3 regions of the Streptomyces sp. 2114.4 genome follow, and region 2 is predicted to be linked to each of the others. Evidence: riboswitches for the same ligand, from Rfam matches in the RefSeq annotation. Region 2 holds a riboswitch; each other region holds the start of a gene.
The links. A riboswitch is a leader RNA that binds a small molecule or an ion and turns the genes downstream of it on or off. The one in region 2 is predicted to bind cobalamin.
Positions count from the first base shown of each region.

Region 1: it holds a riboswitch for cobalamin, as region 2 does, so the genes downstream of both, metE (5-methyltetrahydropteroyltriglutamate--homocysteine S-methyltransferase) here and CFW40_RS03270 (CbtB-domain containing protein) in region 2, are expected to answer to the same signal.
Region 3: it holds a riboswitch for cobalamin, as region 2 does, so the genes downstream of both, CFW40_RS10095 (HoxN/HupN/NixA family nickel/cobalt transporter) here and CFW40_RS03270 (CbtB-domain containing protein) in region 2, are expected to answer to the same signal.

Region 1 is NZ_FYEY01000001.1:6,360,201-6,362,456, reverse strand. It holds gene CFW40_RS27995 (aldo/keto reductase) at 1-610, opposite strand, end outside; cobalamin riboswitch at 860-1,047, shown strand; gene metE (5-methyltetrahydropteroyltriglutamate--homocysteine S-methyltransferase) at 1,219-2,256, shown strand, end outside.
Region 2 is NZ_FYEY01000001.1:780,887-783,142, forward strand. It holds gene CFW40_RS03260 (SPW repeat protein) at 1-60, opposite strand, end outside; gene CFW40_RS03265 (histidine phosphatase family protein) at 197-769, opposite strand; cobalamin riboswitch at 870-1,035, shown strand; gene CFW40_RS03270 (CbtB-domain containing protein) at 1,079-1,297, shown strand; gene CFW40_RS03275 (CbtA family protein) at 1,313-2,062, shown strand; gene ribA (GTP cyclohydrolase II) at 2,196-2,256, opposite strand, start outside.
Region 3 is NZ_FYEY01000001.1:2,321,640-2,323,895, reverse strand. It holds gene CFW40_RS10095 (HoxN/HupN/NixA family nickel/cobalt transporter) at 1-1,060, opposite strand, end outside; cobalamin riboswitch at 1,091-1,304, opposite strand; gene CFW40_RS10090 (alpha/beta fold hydrolase) at 1,487-2,256, opposite strand, start outside.

The DNA.
Region 1 (2,256 bases), 5.6 Mb from region 2:
CCAGGTCGAAGGCGCGGGCCTGCGGCAGCAGTTCGCGCTCCGGCGTCCGCTCCAGCAGGTTGTAGCGCAGCTGCGAGCCGGCGAACGCGGTCCAGCCGCGCAGCTCGGCGAGGGTGTTCGCCTGCGCGATCTCCCAGGCGGGCCAGTCGGAGACGCCGAGGTAGAGCACCTTTCCCGAGCGCACCAGGTCGTCGAGCGCCCGCATCACCTCCTCCACGGGCGTGAAGTTGTCCCGTGCGTGCACCCACAGCACATCGAGATGGTCGGTGCGCAGCCGCTCCAGGCTCTCCTCCACCGACCGGACCAGGTTCTTGCGGTGGTTGCCCGCCGCGTTCACATCGCCCTTGCGGGTCGCGCAGGTGTATTTGCTCGCCAGCACGAAGCGGTCCCGGCGGCCTTCGAGCAGTTCCCCCAGGATCCGCTCCGAGGCACCGTCGGTGTAGTTGTTGGCGGTGTCGACGAAGTTGCCGCCGGCCTCGGCGTAGGCGTCCAGGATCCGGCGGCTGGTGTCCTTGGCCGCGCCCCAGCCCCAGTCCTCGCCGATGGTCATCGCACCCAGGCTCAGCTCGCTCACCCGCAGGCCGGTCCTGCCGAACAGTGTGTAGCGCACGTGGTTCCCTTCGATCAGCGCAGCTCTCCGGTAGTGCGTTCACGCTAGGAGCTGGAGCGCCCTCCAACGCAAGGCGCGGCCGGGCGTCGGGGTCCGGTTTTGGCCTCTTCGGTGGCGCGGACCGGGCGGGCGTTGGGGTATGCCCTGGGGAGACGTCCCCAGGGGAACACCCCCTACGGAGCCATGCCCTGGGGAACATCCCCTACGGAGACACCCCCCGGGGACCCATGCCCTAGGGTGGGCCGGGCAACTGGTTCGCCCTGTCCGCCAGGCAGGCGCGTCGTAAGAGGGAACCCGGTGGAAGTCCGGGACTGCCCCGCAGCGGTGAGTGGGAACGACCGCCGTCATACGCACTGGGCCCGGCCGGGTCTGGGAAGCGACGGCCAGTAGATGTCCGCCCTTGGTGGATGTGCCCGCGAGTCCGAAGACCTGCCAGTGCCCCCGCGCGACCGGTGCGCGGGGAGATCTCGGTGACCTCGAGGGCGGGTCGGCGGACATCAGACGGGTACGTCCGGCTTGTTGGCGCCGGGGCCCGTCCGGATCGCCGTTCCTTCGCGTCCTCGACCCGTCCCGTGGTCCATGGAGACAAACTCGCGAAGGAGAGTTCCGTGACCAGCACATCCGCAGCCGCGGCAGCACGCGCCACCGTGCACGGCTACCCCCGTCAGGGGCCGAACCGTGAACTGAAGAGGGCCATCGAGGGCTACTGGAAGGGCCGCGTCGGCGCCGACGCCCTGCGCGCCACCGCCGCCGAACTGCGCCGCGGCAATTGGCGGCAGCTCGCCGAGGCCGGTGTCCACGACGTGCCGACCGGCGACTTCTCGTACTACGACCATGTACTGGACACCAGCGTCATGGTCGGCGCCGTCCCGGACCGCCACCGCGCCGCCGTCGCCGCCGACGCCCTCGACGGCTACTTCGCGATGGCCCGCGGCACACAGGACGTGGCGCCGCTGGAGATGACCAAGTGGTTCAACACCAACTACCACTACCTGGTACCGGAGTTGGGGCCGGACACGGTCTTCGCCGCGGACTCCGCCAAGCAGGTCGCCGAGCTGACCGAGGCGCTGGGTCTCGGTCTGGCCGCCCGCCCGGTCCTCGTCGGGCCGGTCACCTATCTGCTGCTGGCCAAGCCCGCGCCCGGTGTGGCGGCCGGTTTTGATCCGCTGACGCTGCTCGACCGGCTGCTTCCCGTCTACGCCGAGGTCCTTGCCGATCTGCGGGCGGCGGGCGCCAACTGGGTGCAGCTGGACGAGCCGGCGCTGGTGCAGGACCGCTCCCCCGCCGTGCTGAACGCCACCGCCCGCGCCTATCGCGACCTCGGCGCCCTCGTCGACCGCCCCCAGCTGCTGGTCGCCTCGTACTTCGACCGGCTGGGCGAGGCGCTGCCGGTGCTGGCGAAGGCGCCCGTCGAGGGGCTGGCGCTGGACTTCACCGGAGCCGCGGCCGGCAACCTCGGGGAGCTGGCGGCGGTCGGCGGACTGCCCGGCAAGCGGCTGGTCGCCGGTGTCGTCGACGGCCGCAATGTGTGGATCAACGACTTCGAGAAGTCGCTGGCCACGGTGGGCACGCTCCTCGGCCTGGCCGCGCGGGTCGATGTGTCGACCTCCTGCTCCCTGCTGCACGTCCCGCTGGACGCCGCCGCC
Region 2 (2,256 bases):
CATCTCAGAAGCATCGGGGTGACCTGCGAGATCTCCCCTGTGGTGTGAGACGTCGGCCATGCGACTCGCCTCCTTCACTCGCGGTCTGGCCGTTCCGCGTGGCATCGGGCCTCGCACTTTTAATTCTGCGCTTATGTCGCCTTTATGTGTAGATGAAGTGGCAAGCGAATTTTGCCGGACAATGGCCGTATCGCCGTCACCTGCGGTCCGGCGCCCGCCCCAGACCCAGATTCCAGCGCCCGCCGCGGCCGCTCAGCTCGGTCACGGTCAGCGGCGGCACATCCAGCCGCCAGAACGCCTCCACGGGAACCCCGAGCGCGCGGACCACCGCCGCGCGGACGACATCCGGCTCGACCACGGCCAGCACCCGGCCCGCGGCCGGCGCCATCCGCGTGAGCCAGGCCCCGACCCGGTCGCAGAGCTGCCGCAGCGACTCCCCGCCGTGCCCCGCGAAGTCCGGGTCCGACAGCCAGGCGGACACCGCGAGCGGTTCGGCGTCGGCGACCTCCGCCAGGGTGCGGCCGCGCCAGGTGCCCATCGCACAGCCCGCCAGCTCCGGCGCGGGACGGACCGGAAGACCGAGTTCCGCGGCCGTGCTCCGGCACCGGGCGGAGGGCGAGACAACGGTCCGGCCGGCATTCGGCAGCGCTCCGGCCGCCTCCCGGACACGGCGCAGCCCGGCCTCGCTCAGCGGGCCGTCGTCGTCGAAGCGCACCTCGCGCTGGGCGTCGCCCGCGGCCGGTGAGACCAACATCACCCGAGTTGTCATGACCTCTTCTTTCGTTGTTCACCGGCACCGGCAACGCCGTACCCGCACAAGGGAGTTGCCCGGCCCACGCGCCGCGCCCTGCACCACTCCGCCCCCTCCGCGGTCTTGGCCCGGGGTCGGGTTCGCGGTACGTTCCCGATGATATTGACGACGACATGACGGAAGCCGGTGGGATCCCGGCGCGGTCGCGCCACTGTATGTCCGGTTTTTTCCAGCCCAGCAGGGCCGGAACCGGGCGAGCCAGACCCGGCATGTCGTTACGCACTCCCACGAACAGGGACGCGAGTTCCCCGCACAGGAGGTTCCGCCATGGCCCAGACCATCGCACCCCCGGCCACCGGCGCCGTCACCCCGGCCCCGCTCCCCCTCAAAGCCATTGCCCCCTGGGCGCTGTTCTTCGGCGTCCTGATGCTCGTTCTGCTGTACTTCATCGGCGCGGAGCAGGGCGCCACCTCACTGCTCTCCGGCACGGAGGTCCACGAGTGGGTCCACGACGGGCGCCACCTCCTCGGCTTCCCCTGCCACTGATCGGACGGCGCATCCATGAACTCCGTCACCATCAGAAACCTCCTGGTGCGCGGGATGCTTGCCGGTCTGGCCGCCGGTGCCCTGGCCCTCGTCGTCGCCTATCTGCTGGGCGAACCGCAGGTGGACGCCGCCATCGCGTTCGAGGAAGCACACAGCCACGAACACGAGATGGAGGTCGTCAGCCGCGGTGTGCAGTCCACGGCGGGCCTGGCCACCGGCGTGCTGGTCTACGGCGTGGCGCTGGGCGGCATCGCCGCACTCGCCTTCTGCTTCGCCCTCGGGCGGATCGGCAGGTTCGGTGCCCGCGCCACGGCCGCGCTGCTCTCCGGCGCGGCGCTGCTGGCCGTCTACCTCGTCCCGTTCCTGAAGTACCCGGCCAATCCGCCGTCCGTCGGTGACCCCGACACGATCGGCAAACGCACCGCCCTGTACTTCCTGATGATGCTGCTCGGCATCCTGCTGGCCGTCGCCGCCACGATCCTCGGCCGGCGGCTGGCTCCGAAGCTGGGCAACTGGTACGCGGCGGTCGCGGCCGGCGCCGCCTTCGTGGTCGCCATCGGCCTCGCCTATGCGTTCCTGCCGGCCGTCAACGAGGTGCCGCACGACTTCTCGGCCACGCTGCTCTGGCAGTTCCGGCTGTCGGCGATCACCATTCAACTGGTGCTGTGGACCGCCTTCGGGCTGGTCTTCGGCCACCTCGCGGAGCGGGTCGTGCCGACCCGGTCCCAGGCCACCGCGGCCAAGGCGGCACCCGCCGTCTCCTGATCCGGCGCTACCGAGGAAGGGCCCGCGACGCCGGACGTCGCGGGCCCTTTCCCGTGGTGCGGTCCCCGTGGTGCGGCCCCCGTGGTTCGGGGCGTGTCCTCAGGTGGCCGCACGCACGGGGCGTCCCGCCTCGTCAGGACAGGCCGGGGATGCCGTCCAGATGCGGCAGATCGTGGTCCAGGCGCTCCCGTTTG
Region 3 (2,256 bases), 1.5 Mb from region 2:
GTCGCCAGTACGCCAGTGCAGCGGCCCACACCACCACGAACAGGCCGACGATGAGGAAGCCGACATTGTCGAGGTCGAGGCCGGAAATCCAGCCGGTCAGCGGGTCGTTGAGGGCAAGTTTCTCGTGCAGCACGGTCACCAGCTCGATCGTGCCGATGAAGAAGGCGACGGCGATCGACAGTCCGGTGATGGTGAGGTTGTAGTAGACCTTGCGCACCGGGTTGGAGAACGCCCACTGGTAGGCGAAGTTCATGAAGGTGCCGTCGAGGGTGTCGAAGAGGCTCATGCCGGCGGCGAAGAGCAGCGGCAGGCACAGCACGGCGTACCAGGGCAGGCCGGCCGCGGCGCCGCTGCCCGCCATCACCATCAGCGTCACTTCGGTCGCGGTGTCGAAGCCGAGCCCGAAGAGGAAGCCGAGCGGGAACATCTGGCCGGGACGGGAGATCGAGCGGGTGAACCGCCCCAGGAAGCGGTTCATGAAGCCGCGCGAGTCGAGGCGCTGCTCCAGCTCGGCCTCGTCGTAGTGGCCGTTGCGCATACCGCGGAAGACCCGCCAGATCCCGGCCAGCGCGATCAGGTTGAGGGCGGCGATGAGGTAGAGGAAGCTCCCCGAGATCGTGGTGCCGATCGTGCCGAGGATCTGGTGCGTACGGGACTCGTTGTTGAGCAGAGCGCCGGCGAGCTGGGCGCCGCCCGCCACCAGGGCCGCCATCACGACGACCACGCTGGAGTGGCCCAGGGCGAACCAGAAGCCGACCGAGACCGGCCGCTTGCCGTCGGCCATCAGCTTGCGGGTGGTGTTGTCGATGGCGGCGATGTGGTCGGCGTCGAAGGCGTGCCGCATCCCGAGGGTGTAGGCGGTGACGCCGAGGCCCACGCCGAAGACCTGGCTGCCCACGGCGTAGTGGTACGGCACCACGAGCAGGAAGAGCACGCCGAAGGCGATGACGTGGAGGCCGGCTATGACGGCCATCAGGCCCGCGGTGCGGACGGTGTCCTGCCGGCGCCAGCGGAACGCCGCGGAGGCAGGGGTGGTCGGGGTATCGGTGGACAGGGCCATCCGGCGGTCACGCTCCAGCACCTCGTGGATCACTTCGTGAGATGCCGTGGCCGGTCTCCTGGCTTACGGGTGCACGCGCCCGCCCCGCCTTCCCGGCCGCGGGTCGCGGTCAGTGGCGCCGCAGGCGCACCGTGCGCCTGCGGAAGGGGCGGAAACTCCCCGATCACAGTGGCGAGGGCCGCTCCGGCCTGGGACCCCAAGGTCCGTCACCGGCTTCCCGAACACCACGGCCCGGTCACTCTAGCTGCCAAGGGGTGGTCGCTGCGGCCCCGGTCGCCTTTTGTGCCGGCGGCCCCGGGGGCGGGGGCCGTGGTCCGCGGCGGCGCAGTAGACCGCGGCAGTCCTTCAGCAGTCCTCAGCAGGCCGCAGTGGTCCCCAGTGGTCCCCAGTTGGTCCCCAGTGGTTCACAGCGGCCCTCAATAGCCCTCAGTAGTCCAGGGAGGAGAGGAAGGCGTGGAGTTCGTGGTCGAAGAGTGCGGTGTTCTCCAGATTGACCATATGCGCCGCGCCCGGTATCCGGACTCGTCGGGCGCCGGGAACGGTCAGCGTGATCGCATGGGCATTGGCGGAGATGTCCCTGCTGTCGAGGTCGCCGTCGAACACGACGGTGGGCACCCGTATCTCGCCCAGGCGGTCGGCGGCACCGGCTTCCAGGGGCATACCGGCACCCGTACCCTCGGCATGGACCTCCACATTGGCCTCGGCCGAGGCGCGCATCCGCGCACGGAATCCCGGGTGCACCGCAAAGGGCTCGCGGTGCGGTCCGTCCACCCACATCCGCAGGAAGTGCTCGACATAGCGTTCCGCGCCGTCCGGTGCGCCGATCGCCGCCACCTGCGCCTTGATGTGTTCCAGGAGGAAGGGGTCGGTGAAGGCGCGGCCGCTGATGCCGGGGGAGGCGAGCGCGAGGGCCGTCACCCGCTCAGGGCGGGCTATGGCCGTGTCGAGCGCGACCCGCGCGCCATGGGAGAGGCCGACGAGGACGGCGTCGGGAACATCGAGGGCGTCGAGCAGGGCGCAGAGGTCGTCGTGGTTCGCGTAGTCCCCGGTGACGGTGGAGGACAGGCCGTGGCCGCGGAAGTCATAACGGATCGCGCGCAGGCCGGAGTTCACCAGCCAGGCGAACTGCTCGTCCCACATGTGCTGGTCGAGCATGCCGCCGTGGAGCAGCACCACCGCGGGGCCCGAGCCGGCCG